4 regions of the Pseudochelatococcus sp. B33 genome follow, and region 2 is predicted to be linked to each of the others. Evidence: predicted binding sites of a transcription regulator. Region 2 holds the regulator's gene; each other region holds the start of a gene.

What was found. Region 2 encodes PhoB, which activates phosphate uptake and scavenging genes when phosphate is short. Its sites were predicted from a motif close to TGTCATNNANCTGTCAT; they were not measured.
Positions count from the first base shown of each region.
Region 1: a site for PhoB is predicted at 2,354-2,370, ahead of ACUSIJ_RS22020 (PstS family phosphate ABC transporter substrate-binding protein). Genes of this name have one in related genera too.
Region 3: a site for PhoB is predicted at 5,374-5,390, ahead of phnF (phosphonate metabolism transcriptional regulator PhnF). Genes of this name have one in related genera too.
Region 4: a site for PhoB is predicted at 2,155-2,171, ahead of ACUSIJ_RS29000 (toxic anion resistance protein). Genes of this name have one in related genera too.

Region 1 is NZ_JBSEFH010000022.1:78,553-86,375, forward strand. Features, by position in the region: gene pstA (phosphate ABC transporter permease PstA) at 1-258, opposite strand, end outside; gene pstC (phosphate ABC transporter permease subunit PstC) at 258-1,181, opposite strand; gene ACUSIJ_RS22020 (PstS family phosphate ABC transporter substrate-binding protein) at 1,248-2,216, opposite strand; gene pstS (phosphate ABC transporter substrate-binding protein PstS) at 2,598-3,620, opposite strand; gene ACUSIJ_RS22030 (arsenate reductase ArsC) at 3,831-4,394, opposite strand; gene ACUSIJ_RS22035 (ArsR/SmtB family transcription factor) at 4,560-4,928, shown strand; gene ACUSIJ_RS22040 (ArsR/SmtB family transcription factor) at 5,047-5,370, shown strand; gene ACUSIJ_RS22045 (NAD(P)-binding domain-containing protein) at 5,419-6,816, shown strand; gene ACUSIJ_RS22050 (MFS transporter) at 6,813-7,823, shown strand, end outside.
Region 2 is NZ_JBSEFH010000023.1:42,354-50,176, forward strand. Features, by position in the region: gene pstC (phosphate ABC transporter permease subunit PstC) at 1-71, shown strand, start outside; gene pstA (phosphate ABC transporter permease PstA) at 74-913, shown strand; gene pstB (phosphate ABC transporter ATP-binding protein PstB) at 910-1,719, shown strand; gene phoU (phosphate signaling complex protein PhoU) at 1,780-2,490, shown strand; gene phoB (phosphate regulon transcriptional regulator PhoB) at 2,615-3,316, shown strand; gene ACUSIJ_RS22375 (GcrA family cell cycle regulator) at 3,437-4,039, opposite strand; gene ACUSIJ_RS22380 (acetylornithine transaminase) at 4,746-5,954, shown strand; gene argF (ornithine carbamoyltransferase) at 5,951-7,012, shown strand; gene ACUSIJ_RS22390 (Hsp33 family molecular chaperone) at 7,009-7,823, shown strand, end outside.
Region 3 is NZ_JBSEFH010000034.1:13,768-21,590, forward strand. Features, by position in the region: gene cysS (cysteine--tRNA ligase) at 1-156, shown strand, start outside; gene thrS (threonine--tRNA ligase) at 302-2,281, shown strand; gene ACUSIJ_RS26495 (arsenic resistance protein) at 2,303-3,394, opposite strand; gene ACUSIJ_RS26500 (hypothetical protein) at 4,070-4,294, shown strand; gene phnF (phosphonate metabolism transcriptional regulator PhnF) at 4,453-5,193, opposite strand; gene ACUSIJ_RS26510 (ABC transporter ATP-binding protein) at 5,435-6,610, shown strand; gene ACUSIJ_RS26515 (carbohydrate ABC transporter permease) at 6,616-7,521, shown strand; gene ACUSIJ_RS26520 (carbohydrate ABC transporter permease) at 7,518-7,823, shown strand, end outside.
Region 4 is NZ_JBSEFH010000050.1:5,318-13,140, reverse strand. Features, by position in the region: gene ACUSIJ_RS29015 (DUF6386 family protein) at 1-1,070, shown strand, start outside; gene ACUSIJ_RS29010 (hypothetical protein) at 1,086-1,457, opposite strand; gene ACUSIJ_RS29005 (hypothetical protein) at 1,462-1,797, opposite strand; gene ACUSIJ_RS29000 (toxic anion resistance protein) at 2,229-3,290, shown strand; gene ACUSIJ_RS28995 (vWA domain-containing protein) at 3,301-4,866, shown strand; gene ACUSIJ_RS28990 (5-bromo-4-chloroindolyl phosphate hydrolysis family protein) at 4,866-5,483, shown strand; gene ACUSIJ_RS28985 (hypothetical protein) at 5,480-6,586, shown strand; gene ACUSIJ_RS28980 (aldehyde dehydrogenase family protein) at 6,823-7,823, opposite strand, start outside.

The sequences.
Region 1 (7,823 bases), on a different contig from region 2:
GCCGACCCATGCGGAAAGGATGCCGGATCGTTCGGGGCGCCGGGAAGGAAAATCGGTCAGGAAAGCTATGTCTATCCTGGAAAAGCCATCCACGAACAGATCGGCGATCAACGCCAGCAGGAACGCCATGGCCACGAAGAGAATGAAAAGACCGAGGCCGGCGAAGATGGCGTCCCTTCGGCGTGCCCTGCCTACCAGAACGATTTCGTCCTGCTCGGATGAGGCCGTGGCGGCCCGTGTGAGAATTTCGGAGGTCATCAGTACGCTTCCCGGAAGCGTCGGCGCAGGAAGAAACCGACGATATTGAAGAAGAGCGTCAGCACGAACAGCGCAAGGCCGGCGGCAAAGATGGTCTGGTACGCCAGCGAACCGTGCGGCAGATCGCCGAGGCTCATCTGCACGATATAGGACGTGATGGTCGCCGCCCCTTCACGCGGATCAGCGGTCAGGTTTGGATTCTGCCCGGCAGCGATGGCAAGCACCATGGTCTCCCCTACCGCGCGGGACATGCCGAGCAGATATGCCGCGGTGATGCCGGAGAACGCGCCCGGGATGATCACCTTGAAGGTCGTCTGAAGGCGCGTCATGCCAAGCGCGAATGCACCCTCGCGCAGCGACGCGGGAACGGCACGCATTGCGTCCTCGCTGATCGAGACGATGTAGGGTAGGATCATGATGCCGAGCACTATCCCCGGAACCAGCAGGTTGAATCCGGTCAAGCCCGGAATGAAGGTCTGAAACAGCGGCGTCAGGAACAGCAGGGCGAAATATCCATAGACGACCGTCGGTATGGCGCCGAACAGTTCGAGAATCGGCTTGACGGTTTCGCGCACGGCGGCCGGAGCATATTCGCTGAGATAGACGGCGAGAACGGTTCCGAACGGGATCGCGATGGCGATCGCTATACCCGCAGCCCATAGCGTCGCGGTCAGCAGCGGCAGGATGCCATAGCGGGGTTGCGCGAAAACGGGGGTCCACTGAGTATCAGTGAGGAATGTCCATAGCGATACTTCGGTAAAAAAGCCCCACGACTCGCTGACGAGGACATAAACGATCGCGGCAGTCACGAACACGGAAAGTGCCGCCGACAGAAAGAGCACGGCGCGCATGCCGAGATCGATCAACCGGCGCCGGCGAAGGAAGGCCTCGGAAGGCCGGAAGGCGTCAGCCGACGAACTCATTGGCGCATCTCCGGTAGTGATGATGGCCGAGGCGCTTGACCTCAGCCATCGTGGCTGGCCATCGCGTCAGTTGGCTGCGTCCTGAACCAGATCGGTCACGGTCACGCCGATCTTGGAGCCGCCCTCGAAATGGGAGCCCGTCTTGCGGTTCTCGAATTTCTTGAGAGCGAGGGTCGCAGCCTCGGCGGGCAGCGCCACGTAGCCAACCTCGCTGACGAGTTCCTTCTGATTATCGGCATCGAACAGGAACGCCACGAACTCACGAACATGTTCCTTCGCGTCCGCCGCCTGCTTGGACACGTAATAGAAGAGCGGGCGGGTCAGCGGCTGATAGGTGCCGTCGGTGGCTGTCGCGATCGAGGGTTCCACGCAGGAGCCGTCCTCCTGCCGGATCGCGACGGCCTTCACCTTGCCAGCGTTCTCGGTGAGGTATGCCAGACCGAGGAAGCCGAGGGCATTCTTGTCGCCGATCACCCCCTGGATGGTGATGTTGTCGTCTTCCGTCGCCGTGTAGTCGCCGCGGCTGGAGTGTTCCTTACCGTTGATAGCCAGCGTGTAATAGTCGTACGTGCCGGAATCGGTGCCGGCGCCGAACAGGGCCAGACGACCGTTCGGGAAGCCCTCGCGGACCAGATTCCAGTTCTGGACCTTGCCCTGTGCCTCCGGTTCCCAGATTTTTTTCAACTCGGCAACGGAAAGGCAGGTAGCCCAATCATTGCCCGGATTGATGATGGTTGCCAGAGCATCGACGGCCACCGGCAACTCGATAAATTCGATGCCGCTTTCCTTGCAAAGCGCGATTTCCTCGGAGCGGATCGGACGCGATGCGCCGGTGATGTCGGTTTCGCCGCGACAGAACTTCTTGAACCCGCCACCCGTGCCGGACGAGCCAACGGTGGCGAGGATCTTCCCTGCCTGCTTATTCTGGAATTCCTCCGCCATGGCTTCGGAGATCGGGAAAACCGTGCTCGATCCGTCGATCAGTACGGTTGGCGCCTGCTGGGCGAAGGAAGGCGTAAGCAGGCTGCCAAGCATGAACGCGGCCGTTGCCGCCTTGATGAGCGACTTCGATGCGGAAGCGAAGGGATGGGTTCTGCTGGTCATGGCGACTCTCTTATGAGCATGGGAAGGGGCGGCACTGACAGCGCCTATGCTTCACATAGTAATAACAGATGACGATCGTGTGTCAAATAAGTAATATCATAATATCTGGATGAATTGATATATATAAGATAACAATTATATGCATTAAGTGCTTATATAATATAATGGATAAATTTTTATTTACTGGTGTCAGCAAGGTCTGTCTTGGTGAGGTATTTCATTTTCGATGGCGCCCCGGAGCGCCATCCGATGACGTTTCGTCGGATGGCGCAGCTCCTTTATTGATCGCGAGAAACCCGCGACTGCCCTCTGTCAGTGCAATCCCGCAAGGATCGCCTGCGCGCGGTTCACGACGGGCACGGGCAGCGGGATGTAGCCGAGTCTGTCGGCGAAGCTCTGGCCCCCCACCAGTCCCCAGCCGACGAACCGCTTCAGCGCATCGGCGACCTGCGGATTCTTGTTAGTCTTGCGCAACAAGGTCCAGTTATAGGACACGATGGGATAGACCGTATCTCCCGCAGGGTCGGGGATGATCTGACGTCCGTCGTCCGGCATGCCGTCGAGCGCCGAGGCAAGCGCTGCCGAGCCCGAAGCGTCGTCCGGACGGATATACTGCCCGGCCCTGTTCTCGATAAGTGCGGGCCGCAGGTTCAACTGTTCGGCGAAGGAATACTCGATATATCCGATGGAGTATTCCGTGATCGCGATCCGGCCTGCAACACCTTCATTGCCCGAGACGATCATGGCGTTGTTCGGCCACGCGACGGTGGTGCCAACCTCCTTCCAGGTATCGCTCACGGCTGCGAGATGGGTAGTGAAAGCGAAGGTCGTACCGCTCGCATCACGCCGGGCAACGATCGCGATATTGCGCTTCGGAATGTCGACGCCCGGATTGACGGCACGGATCAGCGGATCGTCCCACGTCTTGATCCTGCCGCTCATGATACCGACAAGGGCCTGGCGGCTTAGCTGCAGATCCCCGGAGAAGCCCGGGATGTTATAGGCCAGAACGACCATCCCCGCGGTCGTCGGCACATGCAACACGTTTTCCGGCACGTTCGCGATTTCTTCATCGGTCATCGGGCGCTCGGTCGAGCCGAAATCAACGCTCCCTTGCGTGAAGCGTCGAATGCCCTCGCCACTGCCGACGCTCTTGTAGGTGACGGCGACGTCCGCGTTGGCCCGATTGAACTCGGCCGTCCACTCCTTGTAGAAATTGGCAGCAAACGATGAACCTGCTCCATTGAGTTCAATGGCTCTTGCCTGTCCAGCAAGGCAGAGGGCCGTTGCAAGCGTTGCCGCGTAAAGCGCGTTTTTCGGGCTAAAGCTCTCCATGAACCATTCTCCCAAGCAGGATCGGGCAACGGCGACAGGAACACGCCTTGTTGGAATCCGATGAGAAGATTTATGTCTGCTGATCATGATAACCTCTTGTTATGTTGCATAACACGACTGGCATAATTTAATAATAAATGCTTATTAATTGCGCAATACATAATCATATAACAACAATAATATCGCTATACTTTGATATATCGACGTAGATTAACCATGAGATCGTCTGTAAATAGTCATGCGAGGATTATCAGCTTTCTCTGCATTTCCTTCAGAGATAGAACGAAGCCGACCAAGCGCGGCAATCCTGTTCGTCAGCGCGAGGCGATCAAGAGTCTCAAGTGGAAAGCTGATGAAAATGGAAATGCGCTGGGCAAGCATCTGATATACTTCACATCGCGCCAACGCTCGCTCGGCGATGTTGCCCTGAGCGAGCGTCGGGTCGGGAATGCTCCAATGGGCGGTGATGGGATTTCCGGGCCAACTCGGGCAAATCTCGCCCGCCGTGCGATCGCAAACCGTAAAAACGAAATCGAGTGCAGGTGCGGTGGACGTTGCAAAACTTGCCCAACTCTTTGTCCGAAGCGGCGCCGTGTCGTGTCCAAGCGAACCGAGGAGCAAGCGCGTGTCCGGATCGATTGCGGCCGCGGGATGGCTCCCGGCGGAGAATACCTCGAACCGATCGTCCATATCGCGGAGGATCGCTTCGGCCATAATGGAACGGCAGGCGTTCTCTCGGCAGAGGAAGAGGGTGCGGAACGGCTGGGACGGCATGGAAGTGGCTCCTCCTGTTGTTCGTTGCCCTCATTTCTACAACCATCGAAATGTCACATGCAACGACATTTCGAGAAATATCGACATTTTTCTTGCACCGATCACCAACTTCCGTTATTCGCGATAGATAGATATTTGCCCGATGCCCACCGAACGGATTGCACGATGACCGAAATCACGACAGACCAGTCACTTGCCATGCTGGCGGCGCTCGCCCAGGAAACCCGGCTCGAGGCGTTCCGGCTGCTGGTCGCCGAAGGACCGGATGGTTTACCGGCTGGCGACGTCGCGCGGATTGTCGGCGTTCCGTCCAACACCATGTCGACGCACCTCGCCATCCTCGAGCGCGCGGGACTGATCGCATCGCAGCGCTCCGGCCGTTCGATCGTCTACAGCGCCCGGCTCGATGCCATGAAGGCGCTGGTCCTCTATCTCGTGCAGGATTGCTGCAAGGGGCAGCCCGGTCTTTGCGGCGAGGTAGCGGCCATGCTCGATCCGACAGCGGCGTGCGCGCGACCGGAAACGCCGCACTGATAGCTGGCCGGACGGCGGGGCCAAAGAAGACCTCCAATCGCGCCGTTCGGACCTATATTTCGAATCACTTCGAAGTATGGCTTGACTCGACGGACGAGCGAGGGTTACTGCTATTTCCATGAATATCGAAACAGCGGCAACGCAACTTGAAGCCCTCGGGAACGTCACGCGCCTGCGCGTCTACCGGACGCTGGTGCGGGCGGGCGACGACGGCCTTCCCGTCGGCAGCCTGCAGGAGCGGATCGGGATCGCCGCGTCGACATTGTCCCACCACCTGCACCGCCTGATCTCGACGGGGCTCGTCACCCAGGAACGGCAGGCAACGACGCTGATCTGCCGCGCGAACTATCCGGCCATGCACGGCCTCGTCGGCTTTCTGGTCGACGAATGCTGCATCGACGCCCGCTGCGCTCCACGAGAAAAGGCCGCCGCGCTCGCCTGAGGCGTTTTTTCTTCGCCAGCTATTTCGATAATCCCGGAAGGATAAAATATGTCCGCGCCCTTTCCTTCTGCATTGCCCATCGCGGTTGTCGGCGCCGGTCCCGTCGGACTTGCGGCGGCCGCCCATCTCGTCGGCCGGGGAATGCCGGTGAGGGTCTACGAGGCCGGTTCAATCGTCGGCGCGAATATCCGCGACTGGGGGCATGTCCGCCTGTTCACGCCGTGGCGGTACTGCGTCGATGCGGAGGCGGTGCGGCTCCTCGCGCGGCACGGCTGGCGGATGCCGGATGGGGAGACGGTGCCGACGGGCCATGAACTCGTCTCCAACTATCTCGAACCTCTGGCGGACGCGCCGGCGCTGTCGGCGGCCATCGAGATACGCACCCGCGTCACCGCGATCGCCCGCCATGGCATCGACAAGGTCGTCAGCCGCGGCCGTGACGGGCGGCCCTTTGTTCTCGTTGTCGAGACACCCGAGGGCGAGCGCCGCGATCTGGCGCGCGCGGTCATCGACGCTTCGGGCACCTGGGCCTCGCCCAATCCCCTCGGCGCCGACGGCATCGCGGCGACGGGCGAGGCCGCGTTCGCGGAACGGATCGCCTATGGCATTCCGGATGTGCTCGGGCGCGACCGGCCGCTTTATGCCGGCCGGACGACGCTGGTCGTCGGTGCCGGGCATTCCGCCGCCAATGTCCTGCTCGATCTCGATCGCCTGTCGAGGGAGGCACCGGAGACGGCGATCGTCTGGGCGACGCGGGGCACGAATCTCGCGCGCGTATTCGGCGGCGGCGCGGCCGATGAACTCCCCTCGCGCGCGGATCTCGGCACCCGTACACGCCGGCTGATCGAGCACGGCCGCATCCGGCTCGTTGCCGGTTTCGCGATCCGGCAGGTGCACGAGGAGGCCGGACGCCTGATCGTCGAGGGGGAGACGGCCGACGGGCCGCAGGCGCTTGGCCCGGTCGACCGCATCGTCGTCTGCACCGGCCAGCGCCCGGACCTGGCCATCACCCGCGAATTGCGCCTCGAACTCGATCCATGGCTGGAGTGCGCGAGAAGGCTCGGCCCCTCCATCGATCCGAACATGCATTCCTGCGGCTCGGTGCCGCCTCACGGCTACCGGGAACTGTCGCATCCCGAGAGCGGCTTCTACACGGTCGGGGTCAAGAGCTACGGGCGGGCGCCGACCTTCCTGCTGCTGACGGGATACGAACAGGCCCGCTCGGTGGCAGCGGCGCTGTCCGGCGACCTTGCGGCGGCGGACGACGTCCGTCTCGTGCTTCCGGAGACCGGCGTCTGCACTACGCAGATTGCCGACGGACCGCCTGTCGCCGATGGACCATCTGGAGCAAGTTGCTGTGGCGGACCGGAAACGGATAGCACACCCCGGATCGTTGAAAACGCCGATACGGCCTGCTGCGCCCGCGATCGTTGCTGTGCAGCATGACGGCCGGCGCGGACATTCCCGTGGCCGTGCCGTCGCGACGCCATGTCATCCCCGTCCTCGGGATGACGCAGATACTGGCCTGGGGCTCGTCCTACTATCTGCTCGCGGTGCTCACCGCGCCCATCGCGGCCGACACCGGCTGGCCGCTTGCGTGGATCGTCGGCGGCCTGTCGCTCGGCCTTCTCACCGCGGGCATCGTATCGCCCCGCGTCGGCGGCAGCATCCAGCGTTTCGGCGGCCGCCCGGTGCTGGCGTTCAGCGCGGCCTGCCTCGGTCTCGGTCTGGCGGGGCTCGGGCTGTCGCCAAACCTGCTCGCCTATATCGCCGCGTGGCTGATCGTCGGCGTCGGCATGGGCGCGGGACTTTACGACGCCGCCTTCGCCACTCTGGGACGTCTTTACGGGATCAAGGCCCGCTCGGCGATTACCGCGCTGACGCTGTTCGGCGGCTTCGCCAGCACGTTGTGCTGGCCGCTGTCGGCCTGGCTGGTGTCCGAGCTTGGCTGGCGGGGCGCCTGCTTCGTCTACGCGGGCATTCACCTTGGCCTGCTGATGCCGCTCTACCTCTTCGCCTTGCCGCGCGAGCCCGAACGCCCCATGCCGGCGAAACCGGAGCAGGCGCAGGCCGCTGCCGGCTTCCCCGACGCCCGGCCTGTCCGCGCATCCGGGTTGCTGTTCATCCTCGTCGCGCTGGTCATCACGGTCAGCTCGATGATCTCGGCGCTGCTCTCGGTCCATCTGCTGACCATCCTGCAGGCCCGGGATATCGCCCTGGCCGCCGCCGTGGCGCTTGGCGCGACGGTCGGTCCCGCGCAGGTGGGGGCGCGCGTGATCGAGATGGCCATCAGCCGCTATCACCATCCCATCTGGACGAAGCTCGCATCGACGGTGTTCGTCGCCGCCGGTGTCGGCGCCCTGTGGGCCGGGCTTCCGCTGATCTCCGCCGCGCTGATCTTCTACGGCGCGGGAATCGGCATCGAGTCGATCGCGCGCGGCACGCTGCCCCTC
Region 2 (7,823 bases):
TCATCATCAGCTTCATCGTCCTGGCGGCAGCGCGGCTGATGCTGGCGCGCCTCAACAAGCTGGAGGGCTGACCATGGCGCTCTACGCCGCGCGCAGGCGCTCCAATCGCATCGCCATGAGCCTTTGCACGGTCGCGGCCCTGTTCGGCATGCTCTGGCTGGTGCTCATTCTCGCGGTGCTTGTCTGGCAGGGGCTGGCCGGGCTGTCGCCGCACGTGTTCACGGAGATCACGCCGAGCATCGGCAGCACGGGGGGCGGCCTGCTCAACGCCATCATCGGCTCGCTGATGATGGTGTTCTTCGCCGTGCTCATCGGCACGCCGCTCGGGCTTCTGGCCGGCACGTACATGGCGGAATACGGCCGCTATGAAAAGCTGACGAACGTCGTGCGCTTCATCAACGACATCCTGCTGTCGGCGCCGTCGATCGTCATCGGCCTGTTCATCTACGAAATCCTGGTCGCGCCGTTCGGCACCTTCTCGGGCTGGGCGGGCTCGGCGGCGCTCGCCGTCATCGTGATCCCGGTCGTGGTGCGCACCACCGAGGACATGCTGCTGCTCGTGCCGAACCAGTTGCGCGAGGCGGCGGCGGCGCTCGGGTTGCCTCGGTCCATCATCATCAGGCAGGTCGCCTACAAGGCGGCGCTTGCGGGGATCGTCACCGGCGTGCTGCTGGCGGTGGCGCGCATCAGCGGCGAGACGGCACCGCTGCTGTTCACCGCGCTCAGCAACAACTTTTTTTCGACTTCGATGTCACAGCCGATCGCCAGCCTGCCGGTCGTGATCTACAACTTCACCAAGACGCCTGACGAGAACATGCAGCAGCTTGCGTGGACGGGCGCCCTGTTGATCACCTTCACGGTTCTCGCGATGAGCATCGCGGCTCGGGCTCTCTCCACGAGGAGGACGAAATGACAATCCAGACCGCCACGTCCCCCGGGCCGCCGGCGATCCCCGCGGGCCCGCTCACCGAAAAGGTCTCGGTCCGCAACCTCAAGTTCTACTACGGCAGCAACCTGGCGCTGAAGAACATCAACCTGCCGTTGTACGACCGGATCGTCACGGCCTTCATCGGCCCGTCGGGTTGCGGCAAGTCCACGCTTCTGCGCGTGCTCAACCGCATGTACGACCTCTATCCCGGCCAGCGGGCCGAGGGCGAGGTGATGGTCGACGGCCGCAACGTGCTCGATCCCGGCCAGGACGTCAACGCGCTGCGCGCGAAGGTGGGCATGGTGTTCCAGAAGCCGACGCCGTTCCCGATGACGATCTACGAGAACATCGCGTTCGGCGTCCGCCTTTACGAGAGCCTGAACAAGGCGGAAATGGACGAGCGGGTCGAGTCCTCCCTGCGCCGCGCCGCGCTGTGGGAGGAGGTGAAGGACAAGCTGAACGTCTCCGGCCAGAGCCTTTCGGGCGGGCAGCAGCAGCGTCTATGCATCGCGCGCACCGTCGCGGTGAAGCCGGAGGTGATCCTGTTCGACGAGCCCTGCTCGGCGCTCGATCCGATTTCCACCTCGAAGGTGGAGGAACTGATCGACGAATTGCGCGAGGACTACACGATCGCCATCGTCACGCATAATATGCAGCAGGCGGCGCGCGTGTCTCAGTTCACAGCGTTCATGTATCTCGGCGAGCTGGTGGAATTCGCGGAAACGACGAAGATCTTCACCGCGCCGAACGATAAGCGGACGCAGGATTATATCACCGGCCGTTTCGGCTGATCGCTGGGATCGGGCGGCGGGGTGCTGTCCATTCTGGCCTTTTGAACGGGATGTGTGGTCATGCCTGAGCATATCGTGACGTCATTCGATGCCGATCTCGAACTCTTGCGCAGCAAGATCGCCGAGATGGGCGGCATCGCGGAGAAAATGCTGGACGATTCGACGCGTGCGCTGGTGCGCCGCGACGTCGCGCTCGCGCGCCAGGTCATCGATGCGGATGCGAGGCTCGACGGCCTGCAGCACGAAATCGAGGAACACGCGGTCGCGACCATCGCCCGGCGCCAGCCGGTGGCCATCGACCTGCGCGACCTCGTGTCCGCCATTCGCGTGGCCGGCGACGTGGAGCGCATCGGGGATCTCGCCAAGAACACCTCCAAGCGCGTGCTCGCCATCAGCAACGAGGCCCATCCGGCCAAGATCGTCGGCGGCGTTCAGCACATGAGCGACCTCGTGCAGGCGCAGCTCAAGGACGTGCTCGACGCCTACGCCCAGCGCGACGAGCAGAAGGCGCTCGATGTCTGGAACCGGGACGACCGCATCGACGCGCTCTACAATTCGGTCTTCCGCGAGCTTCTGACGTATATGATGGAAGATACGCGCAACATCACCTTTTGCACGCATCTGCTGTTCCTGGCGAAGAACATAGAGCGCATCGGCGACCACACCACCAATATCGCCGAGACCATCTATTACCTCACCACCGGCGAGACGCTGTCGGGCGAGCGCCCCAAGGGCGACACGACGAGCTTCGCGACGGCGGAAAAGCTATGATCGCGGTCGGCCGAGCCGGCTGACGCGCAAAACCATGTTTCCTTCTCCGATGTCCGGAGGGTATGCAGATCTTTGAACACGTGATGTCTCGCGCCCCTGCGAGCGGTATAACGAGGATCTTATGGTGGGACCGCGCATATTGATCGTCGAGGACGAAGAACCGCTGGCGCTGCTGCTGCGCTACAATCTGGAAGCCGAGGGCTATTCTGTCGATAGCGTGGCGCGTGGCGACGAGGCCGAGATACGCCTGAGGGAACAGGTTCCGGACCTCGTGCTGCTCGACTGGATGCTGCCGGGGCTTTCCGGCATCGAGCTGTGCCGGCGGGTGCGCGCCCGGGGCGATACGGAGCGGCTGCCGATCATCATGCTCACCGCCCGCGGCGACGAGGGCGAGCGGGTGAGGGGGCTTGCCACCGGCGCCGACGACTATGTCGTCAAGCCGTTTTCGGTGCCGGAGCTGCTCGCGCGTGTCCGGGCGCTGCTGCGGCGCACGAAACCCGGCCATGTCGCCACCCTGCTGCTCGCCGGCGACATCGAGCTCGACCGCGAGACGCGCCGTGTGCGCCGCAACGGCCGCGAGCTGCATCTGGGGCCGACCGAATTCAAGCTGCTCGAATTTCTGATGCAGAGCCCGGGACGTGTCTTCACCCGCGAGCAACTGCTCGACGGCGTCTGGGGGCACGACGTCTATATCGACGAGCGCACCGTCGACGTCCACGTGGGACGTCTGCGCAAGGCGATCAACCGTCCGCGCAGTCCCGATCCGATCCGCACCGTTCGCGGCGCGGGCTATGCCTTCGACGAGACGTTTGCCCGCGCCGAATAGGCGGGGCCGTGGCCGCCGGCGCCGCTTCTGCCGGTGCGGTGTCCGCTGAAACGGCAAAGCCTCCCAAGTTCCTCGGGAGGCTTTCTCTATCTCGGCAGTGATGTCGTCGGGCCGACCTGCTCAGGCCCGCTTGCGGTCCCGCCGGCGTTCGAGAACCGGCTGATAGGCGATGCCGGCGTGGTGCGCGCAATAGGGCATACCCGTCACCGAGCGTGCGCCGCAGAAGCGGAAGCTCGGCGAGGTCGGGTCGCCCACCGGCCAGCGGCACATATATTCTCGCAGGTCCATGATGGTGACGCGCTCGGAGAGCGGCACAACGACGCTTTCCCGCGCTGCCGGCACCACCTGCGGAGCGATTTGAGGCACCGCCTGCGGAACGACTTTGGCGACGACATCCTCGGCCGGCCCGGCAACCGCACGAGCGGCGGCGAGGGCGGTATTGCCGAACGTCTGGGCCTGCGGCGGGGGGTCGGCTGGCGGGACGGCGGGAGCCCGGGGGGCGGGCGTGACCGCCGCCGGGGCCTTGCGCACCGGGCGAGGGGTCGCGGCCACCGGAGCCTTGGCGCGTCCGGACAGTCCGAGACGATGAACCTTGCCGATGACCGCATTGCGGCTCACGCCGCCGATCTCCGTCGCGATCTGGCTGGCGCTCAGGCCATCGCTCCAGAGTTTACGCAGTTGCTCGACACGTTCATCAGTCCAGGTATTACCAGGATCGCTCATCATCATGCTCCATTCCACCCCGCGTCGCACGGAATCCTCCATCCCGCCCCAAACGGCAGATCGCCGGGCGCAACGTTCACCTGAGAGGAAACGCTGGGTAGGAGGCAGCCAAACGACATCTCGTGGCCGTCACCCGGGAAACTACAATATGGCGCGACTCTCCTGCAAGAGTCGCGCATGCTTTCGCATGCATTTTCCCACAGGAGAAGTCGTAAACAATTCTTTGACAGCGCAGAAATTGCTGTGAATGCGGGCAATTTCAAGGCGCGGAGGCGACGATCGCGCAAAAAATCCCGCCCGAAACCTCCTGGGGGACGGATTTCGTTCCGGTTTTCGGCCTGCCGGCCGATATCGGCGGATCGCCGCCCGCCGGCAGGGCGGCGGCTGCGGCCTTTGCGCGCAGTGCTGCCCTTGCGGGGAATGCCACCATCCTGCCGCGCGGCTCAGATTCAACTTGAAACTGCCTGCCGCGGCCGCTAAGTTATACAACATGCCGTCCCGTGGGGCGGCTTTTTCCATTGCGCCGTTCGCATTCGCCGGGCTCTGATGGGTGCTTGCCCTCCGGTCTTCCGTCCCGGCTCCCGAACCCGGTGCCGATCCGGTTTCCCGATCCCCGGCCCGGATCGTTTGCGGCGGATGCGTGCCACGCCGGGGCGTGCCGCGTGCGTGGCGCGCGTGCCGCTCTCACGTTCTGGAGTAACAAGCTGTGACGTCGCCGATTTTGCCGACCTATGCGCGGGCCGATGTTGTATTCGAGAAGGGCGAGGGTGTCTGGCTCGAGGCGCGCGGCGGCGAACGATATCTCGACCTCGGCTCCGGCATCGGCGTCAATGCGCTCGGCTACTCTCACCCGCATCTCCTGGCGGCGCTCGAGGAGCAGGCGCACAAGCTCTGGCACGTATCGAACCTGTTCCGGATACCCGCAGCCGAGACGCTGGCCCAGCGCCTCGTCGACGCGAGCTTCGCCGATACGGTGTTCTTCACCAATTCGGGCGCGGAGGCGCTGGAGGCCGCCATCAAGACGGCACGCAAGTATCAGGCCGTCAGCGGCCATCCGGAGCGTTTCCGCCTCATCACCTTCGAGGGCGCGTTCCACGGGCGCACGCTGGCGACCATCGCCGCCGGCGGGCAACAGAAGTATATCGAGGGCTTCGGTCCGAAGGTCGAGGGGTTCGACCAGGTGCCGCTGGGCGACTGGGAGGCGCTTGCCGCCGCCATCACGCCCGAGACGGCGGGCATCCTGATCGAGCCCGTGCAGGGCGAGGGCGGCATCCGCCCGGTTCCGCCGGCCGACCTGCGCCGCCTGCGCCAGATCGCCGACGATCACGGGCTGCTGCTGCTGCTCGACGAGGTGCAGTGCGGCATCGGCCGCACGGGCAAGCTCTTCGCCCATGAGTGGGCCGGCATCCGCCCCGACATCGTCGCGATCGCCAAGGGCATCGGCGGCGGCTTTCCGCTCGGGGCGATGCTCGCGACCGCGGAGGCCGCCAAGGGCATGACGCTCGGCACCCATGGCACGACTTTCGGCGGCAATCCGCTGGCGACGACGGTGGGCAACGCCGTGCTCGACATCATTCTCGCGCCGGGCTTTCTGGAGGACGTGCAGGCGCGCTCCGGGCTGCTGCGCCAGCGGCTGGCGCAGTTGAAGGACAGTCATCCCGACGTGATCGAGGAGGTGCGCGGCGAGGGGCTGATGCTCGGGCTGAAGCTCAAGGTGCCGAACGGCGAATTCGTCAAGCGGGCGCTGGAGCGGCGGCTGGTGACGATCGCGGCGGGCGAGAATGTCGTGCGCCTGCTGCCGCCGCTGATCATCAGCGAGGACGAGATCGGCGCGGCGATCAACGGGCTCGATGCCGTCGCCGCCTCGTTCGATGCGCCCCATGAGGTGGAAAAGACAGAAAGTAACCCAGAATGACGCAGGGCAGCGCAGCATTGGCCACCACGATCTCGAACAGTGCCTCGGGCACGGGCGTGCGCCATTTCCTCGACCTGACCGATTTCGCCGGCGAGCAGTTGCGCGAGATGCTCGAACTCGGCAAGGCGCTGAAGGCGCGCCGGGTCAGGGGCGGGCCGCAGCAGTACCGGCCGCTGGACGGGAAGGTGCTGGCCATGATCTTCGACAAGCCGTCGACCCGCACGCGCGTGTCGTTCGACGTCGGCATCCGGGAGCTGGGCGGCGAACCGCTCATGCTCACGGGCGCGGAGATGCAGCTGGGGCGCGGCGAGTCCATTCCCGACACCGCGCGCGTGCTGTCGCGTTTCGTCGATGCGATCATGATCCGCATTCTCGACCACGCCGCCATGCGCGAGCTCGCCGAATTCGCCACGGTGCCGGTGATCAACGGCCTCACCAAGCAGTCGCATCCGTGCCAGATCATGGCCGACCTGCTGACGTTCGAGGAACATCGCGGACCGATCGGTGGCCGGACGGTGGCCTGGACCGGCGACGCCAACAACGTGCTCACCTCCTGGGTGCATGCCGCCGCCAAGCTTGGCTTCAACATCGCCATCGCTACGCCGGCGGAGCTGGCGCCGCGCGCCGATCTCGTCGAATGGGCGCGGCGCGAGGGGGCGAACGTTCTGCTTACGCGCGATCCGTTCGAGGCGGTGAAGGGGGCCGATGCGGTCATCACCGATTGCTGGGTGTCCATGGGCGACGACGACGAGCGCTACCGCCACAACCTGCTGCGGCCGTATCAGGTCAACGACAGGCTGCTGGCCGCCGCCAACGAGGGCGCCGTCTTCATGCACTGCCTGCCCGCCCACCGCGGCGAGGAGGTGACGGACGAGGTGATGGACGGCCCGCAGTCGGTGGTGTTCGACGAGGCGGAAAACCGGCTGCACGCGCAAAAGGGCGTGCTGGCCTGGTGCCTCGGCATCGGCCTCGGCGACGTGGCGCCGGCGGATGTCGCCAGGCTTGCCAAAAGAGCGGGCGCGAAGGGGGCGAGGGGCGCGAAAGGCGCAGGCGAATGAGCGTTCCGCACGCCGGGGAAGCCGCGCACGAAGGCGCCGACGACAGCGTGCTGCCCTTCGCCATCGAGGGGCTCGACGTGCGCGGGCGCGTCGTGCGGCTCGGGCCGGCCATCGATCTCATCCTGTCGCGTCACGATTATCCGCCGTCGGTGGCGCGCGTGGTCGGCGAGGCCGCGGCGCTGACGGCGCTGCTCGGCTCGTCGCTCAAGTTCGAGGGCCAGTTCCAGTTGCAGACCCGCTCCGACGGGCCGATCGAGATGATCGTGGTGGATTACGATGCGCCCGACAGGCTGCGCGCCTGCGCCCGCTTCGACGCCGAGCGCGTGCGCGCGGCCGAGGAGAAGGGCGAGGCCGGCACCGGCGCGCTGATCGGCCACGGCCATCTGGCGCTCACGGTCGATCAGGGCGGCGACATGACGCGCTATCAGGGCATCGTGGCGCTGGAAGGCGAGGGGCTGGAGGAGGCGGCGCACACCTATTTTCGCCAGTCGGAGCAGATCCCGACGCGCGTGCGCCTTGCCGTCGGCGAGGAAACGCTGGGCGCGGGCAGCGAGCGGCGCATCGGCTATCGCGCCGGGGGCATGCTGGTGCAGTTTCTGCCACAGGCGGCGGAGGTGGCGGCTGCCGCAGGGCCGGAGGACGACCGCTGGCAGGAGGCGCATTTGCTCGTCGATACCGTGGAGGATCACGAGCTGATCGACTCGACGGTGTCGAGCGAGCGGCTGCTCTACCGGCTGTTTCACGAACGCGGCGTGCGGGTGTTCGCGGCCCAGGGCGTGCATGAGGCGTGCCGTTGCAGCCGGGAGCGGAT
Region 3 (7,823 bases), on a different contig from region 2:
GACGCCGAAATCGAGGCGCTGATTGCCAGCCGGCACGCCGCGCGCGTGTCCGGTGCCTTCGGGGAGGCGGACAGGCTGCGTGAGCAGCTCAGAGCGCTTGGCGTCATTCCTGAGGATCGGGGTGATCGAACCGAATGGCGGAGAATCTCACGATGATACTGTCCACGCCGTTCTGCCGGCACCAGCTCGCATGTTCAGGCTGCGTCGCGCGCGCTTGCGTACCGGCAGTCGTCCGAGGGCGATGGCCGCAACATCTTGGCGGTCAGGCCGTTTATTTACTATTCTTCACCGAGGTTATGTCATGATCCGCATCACCCTTCCCGACGGCGCGCAACGTGAATTCGGGCAGCCTGTTACCGGCGTGGAAGCCGCTGCAGCCATCGCTCCGTCCCTGCGCAAGACAGCGGTTGCCATGCTGGTCGACGGCGCGTTGCATGACCTTGCTGACCGGATCGATACGGATGTGCGCATAGAGTTCCTGACACGGGAGGATCCGCGTGCGCTGGAACTCATTCGCCATGACGCCGCCCATGTGCTTGCCGAAGCTGTGCAGGAGCTGTTCCCCGGTACCCAGGTAACGATCGGGCCTGTGATCGAGAATGGTTTCTTCTACGATTTTGCCCGCGACGAGCCTTTTACACCTGACGACTTGCCAGCGATCGAGGCGCGCATGCGCGAGATCATCGCCCGCGACCGGCCGTTCACCAGGGAAGTGTGGCGTCGGGAAGAGGCGAAGGCATTCTTTCGGGAGAAGGGTGAGAGCTTCAAGGTCGAACTCATCGACGCGATCCCAACGGGTGAGGACGTGAAGATCTACCGGCAGGGCGACTGGCTCGATCTGTGCCGTGGACCGCACATGACTTCCACGGGCAAGATCGGCACGGCTTTCAAGCTGACCAAGGTCGCAGGCGCCTACTGGCGGGGCGATGCCCGAAACCCGATGCTGACACGCATCTATGGCGTTGCATTTGCAACCCGAGCAGATCTCCAAGCCCATCTGACGATGCTTGAGGAAGCCGAGAAGCGCGACCATCGTCGGCTCGGCCGGGAAATGGACCTGTTTCACTTTCAGGAAGAAGCGCCAGGCTCCGTCTTCTGGCATCCCAGGGGCTGGACATTGTTCCAGACGCTGATCGGCGACATGCGCGAGCGACAGGCGGCTGCGGGCTATGTCGAGGTCAACACGCCGGATATCGTGGACCGGCATCTCTGGGAGACGTCGGGTCACTGGCAGAACTATCGCCAGCACATGTTCACGACGAAGACCGAGGACGGGCGGGACTTCGCGCTCAAGCCGATGAATTGTCCGGGCCATATGCTGATCTACAAGCAGGGTCTGCGGAGCTATCGCGATATGCCGCTCAAGATCGCCGAGTTCGGCAAGGTCCACCGCTACGAACCCTCCGGCGCGTTGCATGGGCTGCTGCGCGTGCGCTCCTTCACGCAGGACGATGCGCATATCTTTTGTACCGAGGATCAACTCACGGACGAATGTATCAAGGTCAACGATCTTATTCTCTCGATCTACCGGGATTTCGGATTCAAGGATATCCGTATCAAGCTGTCGACGCGGCCCGATCACCGCATCGGCTCCGATGAATCCTGGGATCGCTCGGAGCAATCGCTGCGCCAGGCGCTCGATGATCTCGGCCGGCCCTACACGATCAACGCCGGGGAAGGGGCCTTCTACGGTCCCAAGCTCGAATATGTGCTGCGCGATGCCATCGGCCGTGACTGGCAGTGTGGAACGCTGCAGGTCGACTTCAACCTGCCGGAGCGCTTCGGAGCCTTCTACATCAACACCGACGGCGAGAAGGTCGCACCTGTGATGCTCCATCGGGCGATGTTCGGCTCGCTTGAGCGTTTCACGGGCATTCTCATCGAGCACTATGCGGGCAGGCTGCCGCTCTGGCTGGCTCCGCTGCAGGCCGTAGTCGCGACCATCACATCGGAGGCTGACGGCTACGCTCAGGAGATCGCTGCTGCTCTGCGCGCAAGCGGGTTTCGGGTAGAAACAGATTTGCGTAACGAAAAAATCCCTTACAAGGTCCGCGAGCACAGTTTGGCGAAGGTTCCGATTCTGCTTGTGGTCGGCAAGCGTGAAGCAGCTGAAAAGACCGTATCGTTGCGTCGGCTGGGGTCAACAACCACTGAAACGCTTCCCTTTGACGAGGCCGTGAAACGTCTCGCGGGCGAGTCGCGAGAGCGGCAGCCGCCGGAGCCGGCCGATTCGCCGACAGAGGGTGCGGAGGTGGGGCCGATCCTGGAGGCTGCCGTATGAGGAAAAGGAGCAAGGGCCGGCTCAGGAGGTCGACGTCGCCGTCCTGGGCCGCGTTTGTGACGTCGCGCTTGCGTCGTCGTCCGACAGCGCGGGGGTGCCGGGTTCTTCATCCCGGCCCCGTATCAGAATCTGCCTGAGCGCGGTCAGGTGCGGAAATTCCACCAGCATGCCAACAACAATGGTGGCGTAGATAAGCGGCTGGTCCGGTATGGCGATTGCGGTCACACCCAGCATCATGGGAGCGTTGCGGGCTGCCGTCGTCATGGTCAGCAGGGCATGTTCGGGATAGGTCAGCTTGGCGATCCGGGAGACGATCGCGCCCATCACGAATGTAGCGACGAAGAACATGAAGATCGCTACCAGCACCACCACGAAGACGGAGGCATGCTCGATGAGCGTGCCAATGTTGGCCGCAAAGATCTCCAGTATCAGGAGCGCGATCACGAAAGGAACCGCATAGCCGGCCCAGGCGAGCAGCCGCGAAAAGGCGACAGGAGGCAGAACGCGCGCCAGCACCTGGTGAGTGGCTATGGCGATGACGAACGGCAGCAGAAACCATTGCAGCAGCGCGCTGCCGATTTCGGGCGCACCGACCGGCGCGGCGCCTTCGGCAAAGAGGTGGAGGTAGAGGGGATAGAGCAGGAGCTGGGTGATCATGTTGATCGGCAGCAGCACGGTGCCAAGCGCGGTGTCACCCTTCGCAAGCCGGGTGAAGCCGAGGAACCAGTCCGTACAGGGAGCCATGAAATAGATCATGAGGCCGGTGAAAAAGAGCGGCTGCCCGGACAGAAACAACGACGCGATGGCAAACCCGATCAGGGGCACGACAACGAAGTTCGCCATCCAGGCAGTCGACAGAAAGCGGATGTTCAGCCAGCTCTCCCCGATCCGCGCGAACCGTATCTCGAACATCAGCAGGCAGACGAGAACAAGCACGGTATAGTCGACATAGTCGCCAAGGCGCTCGCCAATCCCGGGAGATAGTTGCCCCAATGCTGATCCGGCCAGGATCGCCGTGACAAACAGTACGGTCGGACCGACACCCGCACAGAGGCGAGCAAGCCCATGCTCAAGGTTCGCTACCCGCCATTGCTTCGTTACCGGGTCAGACATGAATGCGTTCTCCTGCATTTCCAGCCTCACGCTCATTCCCGAATTTGCGAGACTGGCAGTGGAACGGCGCCCATGCGTTGCCCGTCTTCGTCCGTTCGATCGGGGGCGCAGGCAAATGCCTTGGGTGGTCATAGGAACCGGGCAGCCGTTCGTATCTGCGCCATACCAGAGGATGAATCCGAAGTGCGGATTCATGCATGGAGCAGCTCTTCCTGAGCGCGCCAAGCGTGCGTTCCGCCAAAGGGGGATCCGGGGGCTGCTCCCGAACCCGGTCAGGCATCTTCACGATGCCGATAGGGAGTGTGACGGCGAAGATGACAAACATGCCATGTAACGTGCTCACGGCCATGCTGTGAGCCCGGCCACGCGAAGCAGGTGCTTTCACGCTGGATGCGCCGTCGACGCCTTCGATCACGTGCTCAAGGTTTGGCGGATCCGGACAGGGCGCTGAAGAGGGGTGCTCAACGGTGACAGGCAGCATGGACATGCATATATGAGATGATATAACATTTCGTATATTGTGCGCTGACAGCAGCAGGATTGCAACAGGCGACCTCGGCGGGATGTCGTGAAGGGCTCGCTTCCCACGCGGGGGAGACCAGCGATATGCATTATCCGCGATGGCTACCCCGGCCAGATGCGGCGGATAGGGGAGGGGCTTGGGAGAAAAATTCCATGCGATCGTTAACAACCTACGATGACTGGAAATATTGCATCACCGAAACTTGCAGGATACCGCTCACAGCGGAATTTATCGCGTCGCGGCTCCGGGAACTGCGCAATGGCAGCGACCACAATACGCAGAAGTTCATCCGGATCTGGGGGGAGCCCCACCGGCAGCGGGTCATTACATGGTTCGAGCAGGCGGAAGCCGAGCTGGCACAGAACAGCCGTCGTTAGAAGCACGGGGTGGTTCGGGAATGTGTACAGATTAGTTGCGCGCGAAACCGGCTTCTTCTGCCAATCGTGCTGACAATGGGCTGTGGACAGCCATGACGTGGAGAAGGATGCATTCGGCGATGCGGCGGTGGAGAGAAAGCCGGGAAGATAGCGCGGTATCAGTCCTTGAAGTTGAAGGTCAGTTCGACACGGCTGCTCGCAAAGCAAGTTTCGGCGTGCGTCAAAGGTACATCGTTCTCATCGACACTGGTAACGATGGTGACCAGTACATGCTCACGCGCTGCAATATCGAGGTGGCGAGCTTCCTCGTTCTCAGGCGGACGCGATCGAATCCGGACATTTTGGCGTTGATAACCCGTGGCACCGCATTGCTCAAAAAGCGCGGAAAATGAAAATTGCTGACTACTGCGTCCGACCAGTGACTTGAAAAGATCGACGACGCCCAAAAGCCGGCTGCTGGCGACATAGTGCCGACCATAATTGACGACTACGTCATTGGCATGGCCGAGCGTCGTGACGAAGAGAACATTCTCTCCGCTTCCGAGCTTCAGCGCCTGGACAATCTCACTCGACGGCAGACATTCGACGGCCGACAGAACGGTACGAGCCGGGACGAGATTGTTCCCCGCCAGATTTTGTTCGAAAAGCTGATGCGGTCCGATGTTGTACTTCAGGGGATTGACGACCGCGTAGGTGCCGCGACCACGCTCGATGCGCACCTTTCCCTCCGCCTCCAGATGCGCGATCGCTTTACGAACCGTGTGGCGGTTGACACCGAAACGCGCGGCGAGGGCTTCGCTGGAGGGAAGGCGCTGGTCCGTCGTGAGGACACCTTTTTCAATGTCTTCAACGAGACTCTGGCCAATTTGTCGCCAAAGGGTCAGGCCGTGTTCCGTCATCTTCACCTCAAACCACGTCACAAACGACTCACATAGAAAATAGTAGTCTATACTTATAGGGAAAATTCGCCGCGTTGGCGAGTACGACCTGAGTGATGTCGATCCCCTTCACAGTTCTCCCCTCTGCCATCCCAGATAGACGGCGCTCATCTTCGGCCGTTCGACCATCCAGCGCCCCTATGTCACATCAACTTCATACATAGCATATAGTCGTCTAGTCCCAATAGGAAGGCAAGGTGCCATGGCGGCTGTGGAGTTCTCACAGGTTACGAAAACATACGGTTCGCAGCAGGTGCTGCGCGACGTCTCCCTGAGCGTGCGGAACGGCGAGTTTCTGACACTGCTCGGGCCTTCAGGCTGCGGGAAGTCCACGCTGCTTCGCATACTGGCTGGTTTGACAGCTCAGGATACGGGAACCGTCTCTCTCGACGGAATGCCTGTGGATCGACTGCGCCCCACGCAGCGAGACGTGGCGATGGTCTTCCAGAACTACGCGCTCTATCCGCATATGACGGCAGGCCAGAATATCGCGCTGCCGCTCAGGATGCGGAGGCTCAACATATGGCAGCGCCTGCCGCTTCTCGGCCGCTTCCTGCCAAACACCAGGCCAATCGAAAAGAGCATCCACGCCGAGGTGGCCGGGACCGCCGAGGCGCTCGACATCGCCCATCTGCTGCATCGCAAACCTGGGCAACTCTCGGGCGGCCAGCGCCAGCGCATTGCAGTCGGCCGCGCCATGGTACGGCATCCTGCGGTTTTCCTCATGGACGAACCGCTGTCCAACCTCGACGCCCGGCTCCGGGTGCAAATGCGCTTGGAAATCTCCGAGCTTCACCGGCGCCTCGGAGCCACTTTTATCTATGTAACCCATGACCAGACCGAGGCGATGACCATGTCGGATCGTGTCGCTCTCATGATGGACGGCACGATCCTACAACTTGGTCCGCCCGACGAAATTTATGCCGATCCCCTCAATATCCGCGTGGCGACCTTTATCGGCTCACCGCAGATGAATCTCATCGAGGGCGTCCTGCGCACCCCATGTGTGATCGATCTTCCGGGCACAGAACTTGCGCTCCCGCAGCCGATCGACGGCGCACCGGGCACGAGGGTTAAGGTAGGCATCCGGGCCGAGCATCTGCATGAAGCGACTGAGCGGAACGCCGCGACGCTAAACGGCACCATCTTCATGAGCGAACATCTTGGCGCGGACATTCTTGTCCATATGAGGCTTGCGCAGGGCAACACACCCATTGTCGCCCGACTGCCGGCCGAAGCCCGTCCGAGAGTATTTATCGATGCCCTCTTCTGCCTTACCGCATCGCCGCACGCGCTTCTTGTCTTCAATGAGGCCGGTCAACGGCTACGCGCCCGCCCGGTCGAGACGGCAGCCGCAGCATTGGAGGCCGTCCTGTGAAAGTGATGGAAACCCTGACGCAGAGGGCACGGCCGCCGCGGAGTCCCGATGCATGGACGGCTTATCTCCTGGCCGGGCCGGGCATCTTACTAATGGCAGTGTTGGTCATCCTACCGGCTGCGGGCGTGCTGATCATCGCGCTAACTGACTGGCAGATCGGAGCCCCGTCGCTGAATTTCGTCGGCTTCGGCAATTTCCTGTCGCTGGCACGCGACCCCGTATTCGTGTCTTCGTTCGTCAATACGTTGACCTATATGCTCGTCGTCGTGCCGGTGACTCTGGTACTATCGTTGATAGTGGCGCTGTCGATCGAAGGTAGCGGACGCTTCCGTTCCCTCTATCGGTCGGTACATTTTTTGCCGGTCATGGCGACCTTCTCCGCCATGGCGGTTGCCTGGGAAGCGATGCTGCATCCCACGATCGGGCTCATCAACCTGATGCTCAGAGATTATGGTCTGCCACAATCCAACTGGTTGCGCGATCCATCCCTCGTCCTGCCGACCTTGATGGTAGTAGGCATATGGCAGCAGCTCGGTTATGCGGTGCTACTTTTCATTGCGGCACTGAAATCGGTCCCCACAGAACTTTACGAAGCTGCTGACCTGGACGGTGCTGATGGACCGCTGGATCGGCTGGCAACCGTCACGCTGCCGATGCTGGGGCCTGCCGGCATGTTCATCATCGTCATTATTTCGATGCGCGCCTTGCAGACCTTTGACTCGGTCGCAGTGCTCACCAAAGGCGGGCCAGGCAGCTCCTCCGAACTCTTGCTGCACACGCTCTATGTGGAGAGCTTCCAATATTTCCGCACCGGCTACGGGGCGGCAATGACCGTGGTGTTCCTCATTCTCGTCATCGGGCTGACATTCTTGCAAACGCGCATCCTGGATCGGAGGATTCACTACACATGAGCGGCCAACTGTCTCATATGCCGTCTCTTCTGGCGCGGCACCTGACGCTGATCGGAACCTCTGCCTTCATGCTAGCTCCGTTCCTGTGGATGGTGAGCCTTTCGCTCAAGCCGCCCAGCGAAGCCTTCGCGCAGACAGTATATTTCTGGCCTAACCATTTTTACGGCTACGAAAACTATCGCCAAGCGCTCGTTTCCTCACCGCTGGCGCGCTTCATGCTCAACGGCGCGTTCATCTGCATAGCGACCCTGATCCTACAAATCCTCGTGGCGGCACCTATGGCCTATGCGTTGGCGAAGCTA
Region 4 (7,823 bases), on a different contig from region 2:
GCGAATCCGCTGCCGGCCGGTTGATCGCGTGGGGAACGGGTTCCGATGGCGGGTATGCGGTCAGGCTCACGACGGATTCCCTCACCGCGGAAGAGCGGGCGCATGCGTGTGCATCATGGGCATTTCCCCTTCTCGTTCGGCACGGCCGCATCCTGCTCGACAATACCAATGCCCTGCCCGGCGCCAGCCAGGTGGTGGACCCGGACGAGATCGTCGATGACTGGTTCGAGCTTGCCAACGGCTCCTATCGTGTGACCGTCCACCCCGTCGATCGCGCGGAACCGGAAGCGGCGGATCTGCCGGACTATGTGGTGACGTTCGAGGCCGTGGAGAGCATCGCCGGCATTCCGGTGGCCGACACCCCGCCCGGACTTCGGCCGTTCAGGGAGTGGATACCGCGGCAGCCGCAAAGCATGGAGACCGACGCCCGGTTTCTGTGGCAGGCCAAGACGCCGGATGGCGATACGTTTGCCGCGCTTGTCGTGCCCCCGGAGATCGCGCTGCTACCGGGCCTTTCCGCCTCGCTGCCGGTTTCCGAGGAGGTCGCCGACGTGGCCTATCCCAGGAGGGGGGACAGGGAACCCGGATTGATTCTGGCCACGAAGCTGGAGCCCGGCGCTCTGGCGGTCCTCGCCCGCGCATCAGGCCGCTCCTGGATGCGCGGGCGCGGCACCTCGCTTGCCCTGACGGGGCTCGCGGCTGCACGCATTCTCGCGGTCGGCCCCGGCACCGTTCTCGACCAGGCCCGGGTGACTGTGCTGGAGAAGCCCGACATGGCCGCGGACAGGGCCGCGGACGAATCCGACATTGCCGCATGTCGCGCGGCGCTGCTTGCTGCGGCAAGGCGGTCCGGCCTCGCCCATGCCAGGGTCGGACCGCTCCCCGTTTCCGGCTTCGAAATCGAGCGCATGGAGACGCTCGTATCCGCCGAAGCGCTGACCGGATGGGCCTTGGCGCATCTCGTCATGCCGTTCGATGCGCGGCTGGCGCTCTGGGCATCGTCGGCCCGGGAACGCATGGCTGGCATCGGCGACTTCCTCCGGCAGGAAGGGGTGACGGACCGGTCATGACGGCGCGTATGGGGTTCAACCGGGCAGGACGTACCACCGCGTGACTTTCCTGTCGGCGTCGAACTCGACGATGAAGACGTCATAGTCTCCCGCGAAACCCGGTGTGCCGAGGCCATATCCAAACTTTTCCCCGCGAGGCCCGTCCGGCAGCCCCAGCAGGTCTACGACCTCGAGTTGCGTCATGCCGACCCGGAGCCGGCGCTCGATATCGCGTATCATGAGCGAGCGTCGATTGTCGGAGGGGTGCGCGGACTTTTCATTGATCCAGCGCTCGCGATTGTAGACGGTGTAGTCGGGCGTGAGCATGCGTCGCATCAACAGCACCGCGAACGCTGCGACCACCAGCAAGCAGACCGTGATGACGAGAATTTTCAGATATTTTCGCATTCCGTTACCTGCTTCGCTTGTTCCGCCAGGGATAAGGCGTCCACTTGCTGCGCCGCGCAGGCACGAGAGGGACCAGGAAGACCTTGCTGAAAAGGAAGATGGCAATGCCCGCCGCTGCTGCGGGCAAAAATATGGCCCAGGAGCGGACATGCCCCGCAAAGCCCAGGATGACCAGCAGGTAGAAGGGCACGGCTCCGACCTGCCAGCCCCAGTAAGGTAGAGTGAGTTTTTGTCCGCAATTCCTGCAGGGTATTCCGGTAGCGGGCTCGAGCCAGAGCAGCTTGTCCCGCGCGGACATCGCCCTGGCGCCGCAACTGGGGCAATCAAGCTTGGCCGTCATGGGGCGCGACTCGTCATCTCCTTGAGGTCTGGCGGCGCTATTATTAAGGGTGCATGTGACGGTCATGTCACCTGGGGAGCGGCAGCCGCCTGGATGCGGGTCGGTCGGCCTGTTCGCCACAGGAATGACGCCGATCAGTCGAAGCGTAGCGCGCACCTTGAGCAATGATCTTCGCAGCCGCGTTCTGGCCGCTTCGCGGGAGAGAATGTCGGCAAATCGGCTGCGGCCCGGTTCGGGATTTCGACGGCGATCGCCTGGATCGCGAGTGCGCGTGAGGGCCGGTTACTGGCGCCCTCATTCAGCATGCAGCCTCCAATGGGCATCCAACCGGCTGTCAGCGGCCCGCAGCGCGGTGCGTGCAACAAAATTGTCATATTAACTGGTCACAACGAACATATGAGATTTCCTGCTCTTCAAACAGGGTTTGCATCATGGCGTCATCCAACAGTCTTCAGACCCGGGCAGAGGGGCTTCCGGTTCCCGCAGCCGATCCGACCGAGGTGGCCCGCATAGCGGGGTCGATCGACATCGGCGATCGCGCGGCCATCGCCACCTACGGCGATGGCGCCCAGCGCGACGTCACCCGCTATGTTGACAGCATTCTTGCCCAGATCCAGTCCAAGGACATCGGAGAGGCTGGAACGCTCCTCAATGAGATCCTGCTCAAGTCGAAGGATCTGGACCCTGCCTCCATCAAGGAAAGGGGCTTCCTCTCCCGCATCTTCAGCTCCGCCGAGCGGGAGCTTGAGAAGTTCTCGATGCGCTTCCAGGACGTCGCGAGCCAGATCGACCGCATCGGCCTGGAACTTGATCGGCACAAGGACGTGCTCACACAGGATATCGCCCTGTTCGATGACCTCTACGACCGCACCCTGACGTCCCTGCGGGGGCTGGACGCCCACATCGAGGCCGGCAAGTCATTCTCCGAACAGTACAGGGCGTCCACCCTGCCGGAGTTGCAGAAGGCGGCAACCGAATCGGGCGACGCAATCGCCGCGCAGAAATATCAGGACGCCGCGCAAGCCATCGACCGGCTGGAGAAGCGGGTCTATTACCTGCAGCAGGCGCGCCAGATCGCGATCCAGCAGCTTCCGCAGATCCGCATCATCCAGTCGGGCGACCAGACGCTGATCGAGAATCTCCAGGCCACGACGACGCTCACCGTGCCCGCCTGGAAGCAGAAGATGGTCATCCTGCTCGGCCTTCACCGTCAGCGGAAGGCGCTGGAATTGCAGGAAGCTGTTACCGATGCGACCGACAAGATGATCCAGCAGGCGGCCGAGATGATGAAGGATCAGGCCATCTCCATCGAGAAGCAATCACAGAAGGGGATTGTCAGCATCGAGGCGCTCCAGAACGCCAACAAGGATCTTGTCGACACCATCCAGTCGGTCATCAGGATACAGCAGGAAGGGCAGCAGAAGCGAGCCGAGGCGGAAAAACAGCTTGAGCACATGACGAACGACCTGAAGAAGGCCCTCACATCCTCCTGAGGAAACGGCTATGCGCAAATTCATCGCCGCCTTTCTGTGCCTGCTGACGCTGGGCGCATGTTCGGACAACACCCGGGAGGGGACGTTCGCCATCGTCGCGGGCTCGGAAAACCGGGATCTGGAACCGATCGTTCAGGAATTCTGTGCCGAGCAGCGGCGCGACTGTTCCGTCACCTATCTCGGGTCGCTCGACATCGGTCTCTCGCTCTCCGAGTCGGAACAGAAGTACGACGCCGTGTGGCCCGCGGCGAGCATCTGGATCAACATATTCGACCAGGAACGCAAGGTCCGCCATCTGGCGTCCATTGCCCAGAACCCGGTCATCCTCGGCGTCCGCGAGTCCCTCGCGCGCGAACTCGGCTGGATCGGCCGGGACGTCTCGATGACCGACATCGTCGCCGCTATCAGGGACGGCAAGCTCGGCTACCTGATGACGTCGGCAACCCAGTCCAATTCGGGGGCGAGCGCCTACCTTGCCATGCTCTCCGCCGCCGTCACCCACGGCGACACGATCAGGCGGCAGGACCTCGACGACCCGGCCACGACCGAGACAGTAAGAACATTGCTGAAGGGCATCCAGCGTTCGTCGGGGTCATCGGGGTGGCTCGCCGATCTCTATGTCGCCTCCACGCGGCACGGCGCTCGCTACGATGGCATGTGGAACTACGAAGTCACGATCCGTGACGTCAACAACCAGCTTCGGGACGAGGGGAGGGAACTGCTCTACGCGATTTACCCGAGGGAAGGCGTTGCCGTCGCGGATTCGCCTCTTGGGTTCGTCGACCGGACGGGACAGCAGGAAACCGAAGAGTTCTTCCTCAAGCTTCAGGCTCACCTGACGTCGCCGGATATCCAGAAGCGCATTGCCGAAACGGGGCGCCGGCTGCCCTTCGGGTCCGCCTCCAACGCCACGCCGCAGGCGGAGCCTGATTGGAACTTCAATCCGGAAAGGCTCATCTCGACCATCCGGATGCCCGAGCCCGACGTGATCAGGCAAGCGCTCGATCTGTACCAGAGTGCCTTGCGACGGCCCTCGGTCACGGTCATGTGTCTCGATTACTCGGGCTCGATGAGCGGGGAAGGCGAGCGGCAGTTGCGCGAGGCGATGACATTCCTGCTGACACCCGAAGAGATGAAACGGCAACTCGTGCAGTGGTCGCCGCAGGATCGCATCGTCATCATTCCCTTCGACTCCCGCCCACGCCGGGAATTCCAGGCGACGGGTGTCGAGGAGGAGCAGGCTCCGATGCTCACTGCCGTTGAAACCCTTTACGCCAGCGGAGGAACGGACATCTACGCCTGCGCGGTCAGGGCGCTGCAGCGCGTCGACGAGCTCAACAAGAACGAGGAATACTTGCCGGCCATCGTGATCATGTCCGACGGGAAAAGCCAGGGAGACATTGCAGCCTTCCGGCAAGCCTGGGAAAGCAGCACGAAGCCGCCCGTCTTCGGGATCACCTTTGCCGACGCGGACGAGCGGCAGCTCGGCGAGCTCGCCGATGAGACCGGCGGCCGGGTCTTCGACGGACGGCGTGATCTGATCGACGCATTCCGGTCGATGCGGGGGTACAATTGATGCCCACGCTGTCGCGGAACGACTGGCAATGGGTCGCGGGCGGCGTCGTCGGTGCGCTGAGCGTTCCTGTTCTCACGATCGGCGCAGGTATTCCGCTGGTCGTGTCGTCAGCCGTTGCCATCCTGCTCTTTCTCGGCATCGCGCTCCTGCTCTCTCCGAGACGCTTGTTCGAGGGCCTTTCATTCAGGGGGATAAGCAAGGGGCAACTCGAGTTCGCCGCCGCCCTGATCAAGGACGGCGATGCTCACGTGCGCAGGTTGCGCGGGCTGGCGCGGGACATGCCCGGACACGAGATGACGGAGCGGCTCTCCCATCTCGCCGAGACGGGCGCGCGGATATTGTCGCACATCGAAAAGAACCCGCGGAAGGCGCCTTCCGTGGGGCGTTTCGTCAGCTATTATCTGCCGCAAACCGTGCGTATCGCGGAAGGATATCTCATCGTTCACGGCCAGTCCCGGCCGGACCCCAACCGGCTGCGCGAGTTGTCGAGCGTTGTGGACAGGCTCGACACCGTCTTCGACCAATATGCCGAAACGCTTGTGGAAACCGAGCTGTCGGCACTGGACGTCCAGCTTCGCCTGATAGACGCCTCACTCAAGCAGGATATCAAGGAATGACACTGCCGCGTCGCGCTCTCGGGGGCGTCCTGATCGGTGCCGGAATTGTCGGAACCGGGGCCTACGTGGCGCTGAAGGATAACCCGCTTCTGCGCGGACTCACGGGCAACGCCACCGAACTGAGGGGATTCGTCGGCGGCGAGAAGCAGCCGTATCTCGCCAATCCCCGGGTCGCCGATCTTCTCAGGCAACGCGGGATTGTGCTGCATAGCACCATCGCCGGCTCGATCGAAATGGTGCGGCAGAAGTCGCTCATCGACCAGCAGCCGGATTTCCTGTGGCCGTCTTCGTCGGTCATGACGGAACTGGCGAAGATGAACGGCCTGCCCGTGGTCAGGGACCAGACAATTCTCAACACGCCAATCGTAATCTACTCCTGGAGCAGCGTCGTCGACGGCCTCGTCGGCGCGGGGCTCGTCACGCGGACGGCGGATGGCCACCACGAGATCGACACGGGCGGGCTGATCCGGGCCATCGCCTCCCGCACCCCCTGGCAGGATGTCGGCGTTCCGTCGCTCTACGGTGCGATCCGCATTTCCTCGACGGATCCAAACCGGTCCAACTCGGGTTTCATGTTCGCGGGTCTGGTGCTCAGCGCCCTGACGGGCTCGGTGCCGGATGCTGGCGATCTCGACAGGCATTTCGACACGGTCAGGACCGTCTTCGATCAGATGGGGTTCAAGTCCCCAAGTTCGGGGAAGCTCTTCGACCAGTACATCGCCGGCGGCCCCGGCAGCGAGCCGATGATCGTGGGCTATGAGAACCAGCTCGTGGAATGGGCGCAGGCTGACCAGACGCGGTGGGAGCGCGTCCAGGCGGGCAGGGGGGTGAAGCCGCTGCTGATCTATCCGCGCCCCACGGTCTACTCGGCTCATCCCCTGCTTGCCCTCGACACCCAGGCGACGGCCCTCATCGATGCCCTGCTCACACCCGAGCTTCAGGCCATAGCCTGGACCAACCACGGTTTCCGTGGCCCTCTCGGCGAACAGACCGCCACGACCCTGCCGGGGCTTGCGGAGCTTCTCATTCCCGAAGTCAGCGCCACACTGCCTCTGCCGGGCGCGCCTGTCATGCTCGACCTTATCCGGCGTCTCGAAGCCTGAACCTGACGAAATCCTCGCAATCCTGTTTGCAGCCATGCGGATATTTCCGCCCGGCCCGGACCCTTGAAGGCTTTCCGGTTCAGCAGTCGCCGCATGATCTATTCCGACAGATGAGAGAATATGCATGTTCCATAAATACCGTTCTCGATCGTCTAAAACCACAGTGCGACGCGTCTATCCTCATTACGATAGTTGCAGTATTGAAACAGCTAACTGTATCTGTCCCCGCGGTCTCATCAGCCTCTTCGCAGCAGGACCATCTTCTCCTGCGTCATGTCACGCATGGTATAGGGGATGCCGCCGGTGCCGTATCCGGACTCCTTGCGGCCTGCGAAGGGCATCCAGTCGGTTCGAAAGGCCGTGGGATCGTTGATCATCACGGCCGATGCATCGAGACGATCGGCAGCCCGCATTGCGACATCAATGTCCTGGGCGAATACGCTGGCCTGGAAGGCGGTTGGAAGGGCGTTGGCCTGTCTGATGGCGTCGTCGAGTTCGCCATAGCGATAGACCGCAACCACCGGGCCGAAAATCTCCAGTGTCGATATCTTTGCGTCGGCGGCGGGGTCGAGCAGCACAGCCGGCTGCAGGGTTGTCTCGGAGAGGCGTTTGCCGCCGGTCGCCAGGGTGCCGCCGCCCTTGATCGCCTCCTCGATCCAGTCCGAGACGCGATCTGCCTCGCGCGGCTGGATGAGTGGCCCCACTTCGGTGTCCTCCAGCACGGGGTCCGCAGTGCGCAGTTTTTCGACGCGGGCGACAAGCCTTTGCGTGAACTCGTCTGCGATGTCCTTGTGCACATAGATCCGCTGTGTCGACACGCAAACCTGTCCGGCATGGTAATAGCCGCCCTTGACGATCGGCTCGATGGTCTTGCCGAGATCGGCGCTGCGGTCGACGATAGCGGGTGCGGCGCCGCCATGTTCCAGCGCAGAGCGCGCGCCTGGGGCGAGCTTTGCGTGGAGCGACCAGCCGACCCTGGCCGACCCGATGAAGCTCAGGAAGGCGACGCGTCTGTCGGTTGCCAGCTTTTCGGCCAGTTCGTTGCCCTCCGGAAGAAAACTCTGGCACCACGCCTCGGGCAGTCCGGCCTCGTGGACCAGCGCCACGAAGTCAAGGCAAGAAAGCGGCGTCGTGATCGCCGGCTTGACGATGACAGGGCAGCCGACCGCGATCGCCGGTGCGACCTGATGGACGATCAGGTTCAGCGGATGATTGAAGGCCGAGATTGCCGCGACAA